DNA from 4 places in the Bradyrhizobium sp. Mp19 genome. Region 1 is predicted to be linked to each of the others. Evidence: predicted binding sites of a transcription regulator. Region 1 holds the regulator's gene; each other region holds the start of a gene.

Evidence for each region. Region 1 encodes LexA, which represses DNA repair genes until DNA is damaged. Its sites were predicted from a motif close to TGTTCNNNNTGTGTTCNG; they were not measured.
Region 2: the regulator LexA is predicted to act here: its motif matches at 1,399-1,416, upstream of rmuC (DNA recombination protein RmuC).
Region 3: the regulator LexA is predicted to act here: its motif matches at 1,647-1,664, upstream of QJT82_RS06620 (DNA repair protein).
Region 4: the regulator LexA is predicted to act here: its motif matches at 1,653-1,670, upstream of QJT82_RS05000 (ImuA family protein).

The regions. Positions count from the first base shown of each region.
Region 1 is NZ_JASAUT010000053.1:50,703-54,064, reverse strand. It holds gene QJT82_RS36185 (HAD family phosphatase) at 1-95, shown strand, start outside; gene glp (gephyrin-like molybdotransferase Glp) at 122-1,333, shown strand; gene lexA (transcriptional repressor LexA) at 1,577-2,281, shown strand; gene QJT82_RS36170 (hypothetical protein) at 2,539-2,967, shown strand; gene QJT82_RS36165 (hypothetical protein) at 3,113-3,340, shown strand; gene QJT82_RS36160 (ComEC/Rec2 family competence protein) at 3,337-3,362, opposite strand, start outside.
Region 2 is NZ_JASAUT010000090.1:4,573-7,934, forward strand. It holds gene fmt (methionyl-tRNA formyltransferase) at 1-525, opposite strand, end outside; gene def (peptide deformylase) at 750-1,277, opposite strand; gene rmuC (DNA recombination protein RmuC) at 1,448-2,656, shown strand; gene QJT82_RS42470 (MFS transporter) at 2,975-3,362, shown strand, end outside.
Region 3 is NZ_JASAUT010000004.1:4,528-7,889, reverse strand. It holds gene QJT82_RS06625 (UdgX family uracil-DNA binding protein) at 32-1,480, opposite strand; gene QJT82_RS06620 (DNA repair protein) at 1,737-2,531, shown strand; gene QJT82_RS06615 (DNA polymerase Y family protein) at 2,761-3,362, shown strand, end outside.
Region 4 is NZ_JASAUT010000002.1:462,898-466,259, reverse strand. It holds gene QJT82_RS05005 (DNA polymerase Y family protein) at 1-949, opposite strand, end outside; gene QJT82_RS05000 (ImuA family protein) at 864-1,616, opposite strand; gene QJT82_RS04995 (nucleotidyltransferase) at 1,905-2,918, shown strand; gene QJT82_RS04990 (ThiF family adenylyltransferase) at 2,915-3,362, shown strand, end outside.

The DNA.
Region 1 (3,362 bases):
CCAATATCGAAGGTGCGCGGGCGCGCGGCCTTCATGCTATCCACGTGACATCGACGGATGACGTGGCAAGGGCTTTGACCGCACTTGGTATTTGAACATTAGGAATTGAGGAGCTCTGAGCGTGGCCCTGATGCCGGTTGCCGATGCCCTGTCCGCCGTCCTCGCCGGCGCCGAACCGCTGCCGGAGGAGATGATCGCGCTCGATGCCGCCTACCACCGCACCCTGGCGCACGACCTCGCCGCGCTGCGCACCCAGCCGCCGCAGCCGATGTCGGCGATGGACGGCTATGCGGTGCGCGCCGCCGATGCGGCTGATCTAAAGGCCCGGCTCAAGGTGATCGGCGAAGTCGCCGCCGGCCGGCCGTTCGAGCGGACGGTCGGCGCCGGCGAGGCGGTGCGGATCTTCACCGGCGGCGTGATCCCCAATGGCGCCGACGCGGTTATCATCCAGGAAGACACCGCCGTCGACGGCGACCACATCACGATCACGGAGGCCGCCAGCGTCGGGCGGCACATCCGCCCGGCCGGGGTCGACTTCCGTGCCGGCGAGGTGCTGCTCAGCGGCGGCAGCCGCCTGTCCGACCGCGCGCTGTCGCTGGCGGCCGCCATGAACTATCCGGAACTTGCGGTGCGCCGCCGCCCGAAGGTCGCGGTGCTGGCGACCGGCGACGAGCTGGTGATGCCGGGCTCGCAACCCGGCCCCGGCCAGATCGTCTATTCCAACGGCTACGCGCTGCGGGCGCTGGCGCGCGCCGAGGGCGCCGAGACCATCGACCTCGGCGTTGCCGCCGACACGGTGGAGGCGACCACGGCCGGCATTCGCCGGGCGCGCGAGGCCGGCGCCGACGTCCTCATCACGACAGGCGGCGCCTCGGTCGGCGACCACGATCTCGTCAAGCGGTCGCTGGAGGCCGAGGGCGTCGACATGACGTTCTGGCGGATTGCGATGCGGCCCGGCAAGCCGATGATGCATGGCCGGCTCGGCGCGATGCGGGTGATCGGCCTGCCCGGCAATCCGGTGTCGTCCTATGTCTGCGCCTTCCTGTTCCTGGTGCCGTTGATTCGGGCGCTGAACGGCCGGAAAGTGATCCATCATCGCCGCACGAGCGCCCTGCTCGGCCGCGACCTCGCCGCCAACGACCAGCGCGAGGACTATCTGCGTGCACGTCTCGAAGCGCGCGAGGACGGGACGCTGATCGCAATGCCGGTGACGCAGCAGGACTCGTCGCTGCTCGGGAATCTCGCTGCGGCACGGGCACTTCTCGTGCGTCCGCCGTTCGCGGCTGCGGCCGTCAAAGGCAGCGAATGCGAGATCCTGACACTGCCCGAATAGGGTTTTTGCGCCCCGCCGCTTGTGCGTTGCCTGATCCGTTCACCGGAAATTAAGTGGTTGCGGAACACATATCGAACATATAGTGTCCGTTCATGATTTGTTTCGAGTACTGGTGTCTACAATCGGGAAGCCGCGTGGAAGCAGGTGCAACGAGCACATGCTCCTGAGGTCAGGCCCCGCCTGCAGGCCCCACCAGAAGAGTCTCGGAATCGAACGACGCTATCAACCGGGGGAATACTCGAGATGCTCACGCGCAAACAGTACGAACTTCTGCGTTTCATCAATGAACGTCTGAAAGAGGCCGGCGTACCGCCCTCCTTCGACGAGATGAAGGATGCGCTCGACCTGCGCTCGAAGTCCGGTATCCACCGCCTGATCACTGCGCTGGAGGAGCGCGGCTTCATCCGCCGCCTGCCGAACCGCGCCCGCGCCATAGAGGTCATCAAGCTGCCCGAACTCTCGGCCGGCGGCGGCAACGGCCGCCGCGGCTTCACGCCCAGCGTCATCGAAGGCACCCTCGGCCGGCGCGCCAGCACGCCGCCGATCGCCGAGGACGACGGCAACCGTCCGGTCGCGGTCCCCGTGATGGGCCGGATCGCCGCCGGTACGCCGATCGAGGCGCTGCAGACCCGCAGCCACACCATCAGCGTGCCGCCCGACATGCTCGGCGCCGGCGAGCACTATGCACTCGAAGTGCGCGGCGACTCGATGGTCGATGCCGGCATCCTCGACGGCGACATGGCGCTGATCCAGCGCAACGACGTCGCCAATACCGGCGACATCGTGGTGGCGCTGATCGACGAGGAGGAAGCCACCCTGAAGCGCTTCCGCCGCCGCGGCGCATCGATCGCGCTCGAGCCGGCCAACACCGCCTATGAAGTGCGCATCCTGCCGCCGAACCGGGTCCGCATCCAGGGCAAGCTGATCGGCCTTTATCGCAAATACTGAATTGCAAATACTTGCGGCGGCCGGGAACGAGCAACACGTCGGATCGTTCCTTGCATGATAGTGTAGCGTACGGCCTGCCCGATGCGCTCCGATACCTCTCGCGCAGCGTCGCGTGTTTGTGATCGGAGGCGGTCTCGGACCAGTCGTACAATCGCCCAGAAACGAGCAGAAGCTCGTTCGCTATCGTCCACTCTGGTAGAGGCCCTAATGCCTCAAGGAGAGGCACGGGTCGCTACCTCGAAATGAGGAGCCATCCGATGTGTGACTATAGTCTGCACGCCGTGGCATCGCGCCCCGCCATTGTCGGAGAGACGCTGATCACGACGACGTTCCGCGGCACGTCGACCCGCGGCTTTGCTTCGGAGAACGATCCCACTGTCGCGGTCTGCATGCTGCCGGGCACCGAGCTCGCTTTCGCCGAGAACGTTCGCTACGACAGCCGCTGGATCTGGACCAAGACGCTGAACTATCGCGTCGGCGTGTTCAACGAAGTCGAGCCCGACGTGCCCGATCGGCATCATGATGCGGTCGAATTCCCCGACGGCAGCCATGTGCTGGTGACCCAGCTGGTCGAGGGACAGCGCGTCAGCGTGCTGCAATTGCCGGCGCTGCATCCGCCGGTCGAGCAGAAGCCGAAGGTTGTGGAGCGGCGGCCCTCCGCATTCGCAACGCTGTTCTTGGGTTGAGCGCATCGTCGCCGCGGAATGAGCTGTTCGGCGGCGGATGACCTAAGCAATTTCGGGCGACCCCGGACTCCCGCTTCCGGGGCGCAGGAGGAGGTTTGCGTCGGCCGGCGCCTTGGCGCATCATCGGGCACGGAGGACGTGCGCGGTGGTCGATAAGGTCACATGGCAAAAGGCTGGACGCGTCACGGAACCGGGCCGCTACATGTTCCGGTTCGGTTGGCTGACGGTGACGGCCGACGACCTGAAAGTCTGGGAGCAATTTCCCGAGGCTTCCTTTACCCTCGTCAAGAAGCCCGACGCCGGCCCCGATTCCGACGAATACCATCTCGGCCTGTTCGAGCTGCCGAGCGGCCCCTCACCGGACCACCGCTAATCATCGCCCTGCAGATCGGTCT
Region 2 (3,362 bases), on a different contig from region 1:
GCCGAGCGGCGCCAGCGCGTCGTGCAGGTCGGACGCCGTCATGCTGTCCGTGATCGGCAGCCGCTCGGCCATCGCGACGTCGCCGGTGTCGAGGCCGACATCCATCTTCATCACCATCACGCCGCTCTCGGCATCGCCCGCCATGATGGCGCGGTTGATCGGTGCGGCGCCGCGCCAGCGCGGCAACAGCGAGGCATGCAGGTTGAAGCAGCCGAGCTTCGGCGCGTCGAGAATAGCCTGCGGCAGGATCATGCCATAGGCGACGACGACGGCGGCATCCGCGTCACGCGCACGAAACTCCTCGAGCGCTTCCGGTGTCTTGAGGGTCTTCGGCGTCAGCACGGGAATGCCGAGGCGGCGCGCCTCCTGCTCGACCGGCGTCGGCTGCAGCTGCAAGCCACGCCGCCCGCCCGGCTTCGGCGCGCGGGTATAGACCGCCACGACCTCATGGCCGTGGGCCACCAGCTCCAGCAGCGTCGGCACCGCGAAATCGGGCGTGCCCATGAAGATCAGGCGGAGAGGCATGACGAGAACTCGGTCTGTTCCTTCCCTTGCGGGGAGAGGAATCGCATATGAAGCGCGCGGGTCTTTCCGCGAATTCGGTTGGCCTCTCCCGCTTGCGGGGGAGGCCGGATCGCATCGAAGATGCGATCCGGGTGGGGGCTATCTCAGCGATACGACTCGTGGCAAGACCCCCACCCCAGCTCTCCCCCGCAAGCGGGAGAGGGAGTCGAGTGCCGATGGCGATCCTACTCCGCCGCGCGCTTGGCGGCCTTCTCGAATTTCTTGAAGACGCGGTCGCGCTTCAGTTTCGACAGATAATCCACGAACAGCACGCCGTTGAGATGATCGATTTCGTGCTGGATGCAGGTGGCGTAGAGCCCCTCCGCATCCTCCTCATGCACCTTGCCGTCGAGATCGGTGAATCGCAGGCGCACCCGCGCCGGGCGCTCGACCTCCTCGTAATATTCGGGGATCGACAGGCAGCCCTCTTCGTACACCGACAGCTCTTCCGAACGCGCAATGATCTCCGGATTGATGAAGACGCGCGGCTTCGCCATGGTCTCGCCGTTCTCGTCGCGCTTGGCGAGGTCCATGGTGATCAGCCGCAGCGGCTGCGCGACCTGGATCGCCGCGAGCCCAATGCCAGGCGCGTCATACATGGTCTCGAGCATGTCGTCGGCCAGCTTGCGGATCTCCGGCGTCACCTTCTCGATCGGTTTCGACACCAGCCGCAACTGCTTGTCCGGCAGGATGATAATTTCTCTTAATGCCATGGCGGCGATTTAAGCTGCTGACTTCATGGGGTCAATGCGCTCAGGAACCCGTTAGGACAACCTTAACCACGTTTCTTCACCCCGCATTAACCCGGAAAATCAGGGATGCATTTCCCATAAACGTTCCCTCTTCGTTCGCGCCCGGCCGCGAATCGGCTACAACTGCCGGCATGAACGAGATTCTCCTGACGATTGGCGACCTTCCGGTCCGTGTCTCCGACGCATTGATCGGCCTTGGGGCGCTGGCGCTGATCCTGCTGCTCGCCATTGCGGTGGTGATCGCACGCGCCAGCCGGCGCGGCGCGGAACTCGCGATGGCCCAGGCCATCCGCGCCGACGAGCTGGAGGAGCGGCTCGCCGACATGCTGCGGGCCCAGAGCGAATCCTCCGGCCGGGTCGACGCGATGGCGCAGGCGCTGGCAGGCCGCCAGGCGGAGATGGCCCGGGCCGTCAACGAGCGGCTCGATTCGGTGACCCACCGGGTCGGCCAGTCGATGGAGCAATCGACCCGCAACACGATGGATTCGCTGCGCGTGCTGCACGAGCGGCTCGGCATCATCGACCACGCGCACAAGAACCTCAACGAGCTCACCACCCAGGTGACGACGCTGCGCGACGTGCTCGCCAACAAGCAATCCCGCGGCGCGTTCGGCCAGGCGCGGATGGAGGCGATCGTCCAGGACGGCATGCCGAAGGGCTCGTTCGAGTTCCAGTACACGCTGACGTCGGGCAAGCGGCCGGACTGTGTCGTGTTCCTGCCCGACCAGCGCCCGCTCTGCATCGACGCGAAATTCCCGCTCGAGGCCATGACCGCGCTGCACGATGCGCGCAGCGACGAGGAGCGCAAATTCGCCAGCCAGCGGCTGCGTGCCGACGTGCTGAAGCATGTCAGCGACATCGCGGAGAAGTACCTGATCCCGGGCGAGACCCAGGACACCGCGCTGATGTTCGTGCCGTCGGAATCGGTCTATGCCGAGATCCATGACGGCTTCGACGACGTGATCCAGAAGGCCTATCGCGCCCGCGTCGTGCTGGTGTCGCCGTCGCTGTTGATGCTGGCGATTCAGGTGATGCAGCAGATCCTGAAGGACGCCCGCATCCGCGACGCCGCCGACCAGATCCGCAACGAGGTGATGCATCTCGGCGACGACCTCGGCCGCCTGCGCGATCGCGTGCTGAAGCTGCAGACCCATTTCGGCCAGGTGAACGAGGACGTCAGGCAGATCCTGATCTCCGCCGACAAGATCGAGAAACGCGCCGGCCGCATCGAGGAACTCGACTTCAGCAAGTCCGAGACCCCGATCGAGGTCCCCCGCTTCGTCAAGCCCAGCACGTCCGACCTGTTCCCCGCCCCGCGCAAACTGCAGGCGGGGGAGTAAGCACCAGCTGCGCAACAAACTTAGTGTCATCGCCCGGTTTGACCGTCGCCCGATCAAGCCAAGCGATGGCAGCGTGGGTGGAACAAGGTTGTCTCCACATGTCGTCCCTGCGGAAGCAGGGACCCATACGCCGCGGCTTTCGTTGTTGCGGAGGCTCGTTGTTCCGACATCGCCCACCAACCACCATTCGTGGTTATGGGTCCCTGCTTTCGCAGGGACGACACCAAATTTGATGTGGCATCCCCGCCAAGCTTTTGGTGTCATCACCCGCCGGGCGAGGACAGTCTTTTTGCGGCCGAATCTGGTAACACCTCATCTATGACAGCCCCTGAAGCGACGTCGGACGCGTCCGCAAAGCCGGAGCCAAAGCCCGCCGCCACCTCCTGGCGCGACAGTTTTGCGGTGTACCTGCAGCCGCGGGTGCTGATCGTGCTGCTGCTGGGCTTCTCCTCGGGGCTGCCGCTGGCGCTGTCGGGCTCGACGCTGCAGGTCTGGATGAAGGAGGCCGGGGTCGATCTCGGCACCATCGGGCTGCTGGCGCTGATCGGCACGCCCTACACGCTGAAGTTCCTCTGGGCGCCGCTGGTCGACGCGCTGCACGTGCCGCTGTTCACGCAGATGTTCGGCCGCCGCCGCGGCTGGCTGCTGTTCGCGCAGCTGCTCTTGATCGCGGCGATCCTGGTGCTGGCGATGGCCGATCCGGCGC
Region 3 (3,362 bases), on a different contig from region 1:
GGTTCCTCCGGTTCCGCTGGTTTTACGGAACTCAAGCTGCATCGGCTGATCTGCGCAACTGATGTGCGGCGATTTTCAGGTCGTCGATAAAGCGCTGATATTCCAGCGCCTTGGCTTTTTCATCCGGCAGCCGCAACAGATAGGATGGGTGCACGGTGACGAGCACCTTGGTTCCGTCGTGATCGATCAGATGGCCGCGGTTCTTGTTGATCGGCGTGATCTTGCCGAGCACACTCTGCGCGGCGGTGGCGCCGAGCGCCATCACGAGGTCCGGCTTGATGGTGGCGAGCTCGCGCTCGTACCACTGGCGGCAGGCGCGGATCTCCGGTGTGCTCGGCTTCTGGTGCAGCCGGATCTTCCCGCGCGGCACGAATTTGAAGTGCTTCACTGCGTTGGTGACATAGACCTTGCGACGATCGATGCCCGCTTCCTGCAGCGCGCGATCGAGCATCTGGCCGGCCGGTCCGACGAAGGGGTGGCCTGCGAGATCTTCCTTGTCGCCGGGCTGCTCGCCGACCAGCATCAGCGTTGCGCTCTGCGGTCCCTCGCCGAACACGGTCTGCGTTGCATCTTTCCACAGCGGGCAGGCGCGGCAATCGGCGGCCTCCTCGCGCAAGGCCGCGATTGTGTCGTGAGCTTGCCTGTCTTGAACTTGCTTGCCTTGAGCTTGCTTGCGGGGCATCGGCGTATCCTGCCGCTTCTGCGGCTCGGCCGCCTTGCGTGCGATGAAGGGGCCGCTGGTCATGCGCATTGCGTCTTCGATCAGAGGCTTAATGATCGAGTCCTCGGGCAGGTTCCTCCAATAGGCTTGCGGCATCTCCATCACTTTCAGCCGTGCGGGATTGAAGCGGCCGTTGTCGTGACGCCGCCAGGCCTCCTCAAGCCGGTCCTCGGTCGGCACTTCGGATTTGGCGACGCCCGGCGTGATCGAGATCGCGTGCCCGTCCCAATGTGCGCAGACGTCGGGGGTCAGAATCGACCACGGCATGTCGGCGAAGCGGCCGGCGAAGAACGGCGCGGCAAGCTCGACGATGCGATGCTCCGGCTCGAACCAGGCGACGTAATGCGCCGTCCGCTCGCGGCCAATCTCGCGGAAGCGCAGATGCGCGTGCATCCTGTCGATATCGACATAGACCGCGCGCGCCATCGCGTGGACCTCGGCGACATCGGGATCATCGGTCGCGCCGAGCAGATCGTGATTGCTGCGCAGCCGCCACAGCAGGCGATAGAGCAGGGCAAAGCGTTCGTCACTGCGATGCAGGATCGCGGCCTTTGCGAGCTCGACGAATTTGGCCGACACATTGAACCGCGCCTGCGGCGTATCCGGCAATTCATTCACGCAGGATGCCGACGACAATTCGTCGTCGCTGCGTACCGTCCATGTGATCTCCGCGGGCTTCACTTCGTTCAGCGCCAATCGCCGCGCGGCCTTGCGCCAGCCCTCGAAATCGGTGTCGTTGTCGAGCACGATGATGCGCATGCGATTGCTCCGTTTCCGTCACGCCGCCATTTTCGGGGCCTGCGTGCCTGACTTGCGGAAGAGCAGGGCCCGTGCGGTTCGGCGGCCGCTGAATCCCATTGATTCCACTCATGAATCGATGAGCTCACCAATCCGATTGACTCTGCGGGCCCTGTTAGCTTTATATTAGAACATACCATGAACAATTGAGCCAGTCCCTTGGTTCTCTGTTCAGGCAGTGACGACCTCAAATTTTCAAGTTGAAGGAGCGGCGCATATGAACGGCGCACGCATGGGTACGCTTGCGTCTCTGCGCGGCAGCATCGCGCGCATCGAGGCGCCATCGGATGCGGCGATGCCGAACCGCGTCGCGCTTGGACACGCCGGCGCCGATGCGATGCTGCGCGGCGGGCTTGCGCCGGCAGCATTGCACGAGGTGTTCGCGGCCGGCCATCAGGGCGGCGCGGCGACCGGCTTCATTGCGGGGCTCGCCGGACGGCTGTCGGCACGCAAGCCGCTGGTCTGGGTGCGGCAGGATTTTTCCGATCGCGAAAACGGCGCGCTGTCGATGCGCGGGCTTGCCGAACTCGGCCTCGATCCGCGCCTCTTGGTCACGGTGCGCGCCGCCGATGTCGACAGCGGTTTGCGCACCGCGGCCGACGCGCTCGCCTGCGATGCGCTCGGCGCGGTCGTGCTCGAGGTCTGGGGCCAGGCGCGCCAGCTCGATCTCGTCGCCAGCCGCAAATTGACCCTGGCCGCGCAAGCCTCCGGCGTCACCGCGCTGGTGCTGCGGATCGCGGCAACTCCGATCCCCTCGACCGCGGAGACGCGCTGGATCGTGCGCGCGGCGCATTCGCCGCCGGGCAATGCCGCGAGCGTGTGGGGCACGCCGCGCTTCGAGGCCGAACTCGTGCGCAATCGTCATGGCCCGGTCGGGCGATGGATCATGGAATGGAAATGTGATGAGTGCCAATTCAGTGAACCGTCGGCGTATTCTCAGCCTGTGGCTGCCACGCCTGCCCATCGACCGCATCAAGCGCAAGCTCGCGCAGGACATCGCCTCGCAAGCTGATGCACATGCCGTTGTGCCAACCGACACACGGGCGGTGGTAGGGCTCCCTCTCCCGCTTGCGGGGGAGGGCTGGGGTGGGGGTCTCGCCACGAGTCCCGCTGAGGAGAGAGCCCCCACCCGGATCGCATCTCACGATGCGATCCGGCCTAAGAGCGAGCTTCGCTCGTCTCGACCCCCGCAAGCGGGAGAGGCGAAGAAAGACCACCGACTTTTTTTACAAACGACAACGGTGCAAGAACTCCCCAGCGTTGTCGTCGCAAAAGACCACAACGCCATCCTGCTGCACGCGATCGACGAGGCCGCGGTGCGCGCCGGGCTGTCGATCGGGCTGCCGCTCGCCAATGCGCGGGCGATCTGTCCGGAGCTCACGGTCTATGATGCCGATCCCGCCGCCGACCTGAAGACGCTGAACGACATCGCCGACTGGTGCGACCGCTTCACGCCGCTGGTCGCGCTCGATCTGCCTTACGGTCTGTTTCTCGACATCACCGGCTGCGCACATCTGTTCGGCGGCGAGCGCGCGCTGCTGCAGACCGTGACGGGGGCGCTGAGCCGGCGCGGCTTTGCCGTCAGCGCGGCGATATCAGGCACCTCGATCGCGGCGCGTACGCTGACACGCACCGCCTCGGGCAAGGTTGTCGCCGATGGCGAGGAGGCGGCGGCGGTCGGCCCGCTGCCGGTGTCGGCGCTCAGTGCCGATGCCGCTGTCACCACCGGCCTGCGCCGCGCCGGCTTGAAGACCATCGGCGATGTCGCCTCGCGCGCGCCGCATGAAATCTCGGCGCGGTTCGGTGCGGCCTTCACCACCTTGCTCAGCCACGCGCTCGGGCA
Region 4 (3,362 bases), on a different contig from region 1:
GGAGCCGCGTGAGACGCTTTGCCTCGCGCACCGGCATGGCGGTGCCGACGCGGACGGCTTGCAGCCGATCGTCGACGCGGTAACAGATCAGATCGAGGCGCTTGGCTCCGAGTCCCTTCGCCTCTAACTCGGCGCAGAGTTGCACGACCAGCTTGCCGATGTAGCGGGCGATAGTCTCGGCCGCGCCGATAGGTTCGGCGAAATTGCGCTTTACCTGGATCAGCTCGTCGGGCCGGATCGGGTCGATCGGCTCGCGGAGCGCCCCAAGGGCTTGGTCGATGCGGCGGCCGAGCTGCGGCCCGAAGCGCAAGGTAAGCGGCGCGCGCGGCTGCGCGAGCAGATCGCCAATGCGCTCGAAGCCGAGGACATGGAGCGCCGCGATCATGTCGGCTGGCAAACGAAGGGCCGCGAGCGGCAGGCCCGCCAGGACCGCGCTTCCGTGACCTGTCGGTGCGACCAGCGCAGGCCGGGCGGCGTAGCGAGCCAAGGCGTGCGCCGCGCCCCAGGTATCGGCAATCGCGGCGCGCGCCTGCACGCCGGATGCGGCAAGCCGGTCGATCAGGCCGGCGAGCATGGCGTCTTCGCCACCATGGAGGTGATCGGCGCCGGTGGAATCGATCACGAGCCCGTCCGGAGGATCGGCGGCGACGATCGGCGCGTAGCGTTGCAGCATCCACAGCGCGAGGCGGTCGAGCGCCCGGACGTCTCCGACCGCGTCGTGATTTTGAACGATGAGGCCCTGGACGAGGACCCGCGCCTTCGTCGCCGGCATTCCGACGCGCACCCCGGCGGCTTGTGCCGCAGCGTCCACCGCCAGCACCACCTGCTTTCTCCCGTCACGGCCTGTCAGGGCGAGCGGCGCCTCAGCCGGAGGCGCTGCGTCGCCAGCCTTCCGCCGAAGCCGGTCGGTGGACCAACTCGGCAGGAAGAGCGAGACGACCCGAGTCATCACACGCCTCCACTTCAAAATCTGCGCTTTCGCCCGCACGGGCGCGGATCAGCTCCAGGAGCCAGCGATGGCGGCCGACGCCGGGGACCGGCAGGGCTGCCGAGGGCATGACGGCGACGCGCCATCTGGTTGCTGCGGCCGTGGGCTGGCCAAAATCGGCAGCATCGGTCTGGCGACGCCACCGGCGCAATGCGATGCCTATCGTCCCGCTTCCCTCCGCACAGAGCTGGAGCCGCCGTGATGCGGTCATGTCGAGCCGTGCCACTTCGCCGACGACAGCACCGAGCCCGCCGTGGCGCAGACCTTCCTCGATGCAGGCGAGCACGGTCTTGTCGTTGCCGGCTTCAACGTAGATTACGCGGTCAGGTGCGAGACCTGCCTGGGCCAGCGCCGGCGCGAAGAGATCGGGCCGCGTGATGACCCAGAGAACTTTGCCCTTGGTTCGAGCCGCGATCCCGGCGGCAAAGAGCGCTGCTGCCGCGCCATCGACCGCGCCGTTACCGCCGCCGGCAATCTCGTGGAGCGCGCCGAGCGTCAGCCCACCGCCTGGAAGGCGCGAGTCGATGTCGATGATCCCGAACGGGAGCACCGATTTCACGCGCCGGCTTCTGCCTTCGATCTTCTCGATCTGAGCGCGCAACGATTCTATGGCGGGCTCGGGCCGCACGCTCGTAATTCACCTCCTGAGGCACGATAACGGTCATGTTCTCTATTTGTTCTAACTTCGAGACCTAGAGTCAAGGAGATTCGGGAGACGGACAACGGGATTGGACCAAGCTGCTGATGCCATATCGCTCTGACGGCGGCTCCTCGGTCGTCGTGGCCTGGGAATTATGCGAAAAACAGTGCATTTTGGCTCTGGTGGTGGAGCACGATACTTGCACGCCAGCTTGAACATCCCCAAGATTTGAACGAACGGCGAACATACGGGGGCAGTGCCCCATTTGGGGGGCAAATGCCAGTTCCGCAGGCGCGCTTTACTGAACTGCTCGCAGACATCGAGCCAAGCCCAACCACGAAGTCCCAGGCATCCGGCGGTCACACTGGAATTCGGGATCACCTTCGAAAGCAAGAAAAGTTCAAGGACAGGTACGTCTCGAGCTTCCTGTCGGGTAGTTACGCGCGGAGCACGTCAATCCGACCGCGGACATCGACTGACGGGGAGGAGCGGCCGGACGTCGACATCATCATCGTCACGAATTTCGAGACCAGCGACCATCCCGATGACGTGCTGAAGGAGGTCTGCCGCGCGCTGGAAGATGGTGACGATGGCTACCCCGTGGAGCGGATCAATAAGCGCTCCGTGCGGGTCGAGACCTGGCAGGCGGATATGGATATCGTTCCGGTCGTGCAGACGTGGAACGGATACATGATTCCGGACCGCGACAACGGCACCTGGAAGTTCACCAACCCACCAGTTCATACCTCGTGGAGTGCGAAACAGAACGAGAGGTTCGACGGCCGCTTCAAGCCGCTTGTGAAGCTGTTGAAGTGGTGGCGCCGTGTGAACCCCAGTGGCCGGCGTCCGAAAGGCTTTGTGCTCGAAGTGCTCGCTTCGGTCCACGCGCCGGGTGCAGAAACGCATTATGGCGAGGCGTTCGCACAGCTTCTCAAGAATATCCATGATGCGTACGGATTTCTCGCCTCGATGGACCAGAAACCTTTCATCGCGGATCCTGCGGATCAGTCGAATGACATTCTCGGCAAGGTGACAGTCCCTCAGTGGAAGGATTTCATTGAGAAGGTCCGTGTCTACGCCGACATTGCGCGTCGGGCGCAGGACGCAGATGACATGGAGGAAGCGACGCGCCAATGGAGGCGCGTCTTCGGCGATCGATTTAAGGCGACCGCGAACGTGGCGAAGGCGGCATCTTACGGTGGCTTCGCCGCAGCACCACCTGTGGCGGCTGGCTACTCATTCCCCAGTGCGATGGCAGCGCCTGCCAACAAGCCGCGTGGCTTCGCTTGAAGTTCTGGTGGCTGACTGACTCACCGAGGCTGGCAGCCGAGAAAGCCGCAATCGAGGCGCTTGCGCGTGACGAGACCTGGTATGAGCTCGTGCGCTGGCGATTCCACGAAGGCAGACTGAGCGCGGAAGGCATTCTGGTAGCGCACGGGCACCGCTATCCGGTCCGTCTGGCCTATCCGGATCAATATCCGGAGGTTCCGGCTTGGGTGGAACCGCAAGGCGAGATTCGCTGGACAACTCATCAGTACGGCAAGGGGACACTCTGCCTGGAACTGCGGCCCGACAACTGGACGCCGGGTGCGACTGGCGTCGATGTTCTCCGCAGCGCGCACAACCTTCTCATACTCGAGAACCCTCTTGGAGAGGGTGAGCAGCGGGCGCCGTCGGCGCACGACGTCGGCGAATTGCAGGCCTACGATTGGGGTGCCAATCCCGTTCTGATCG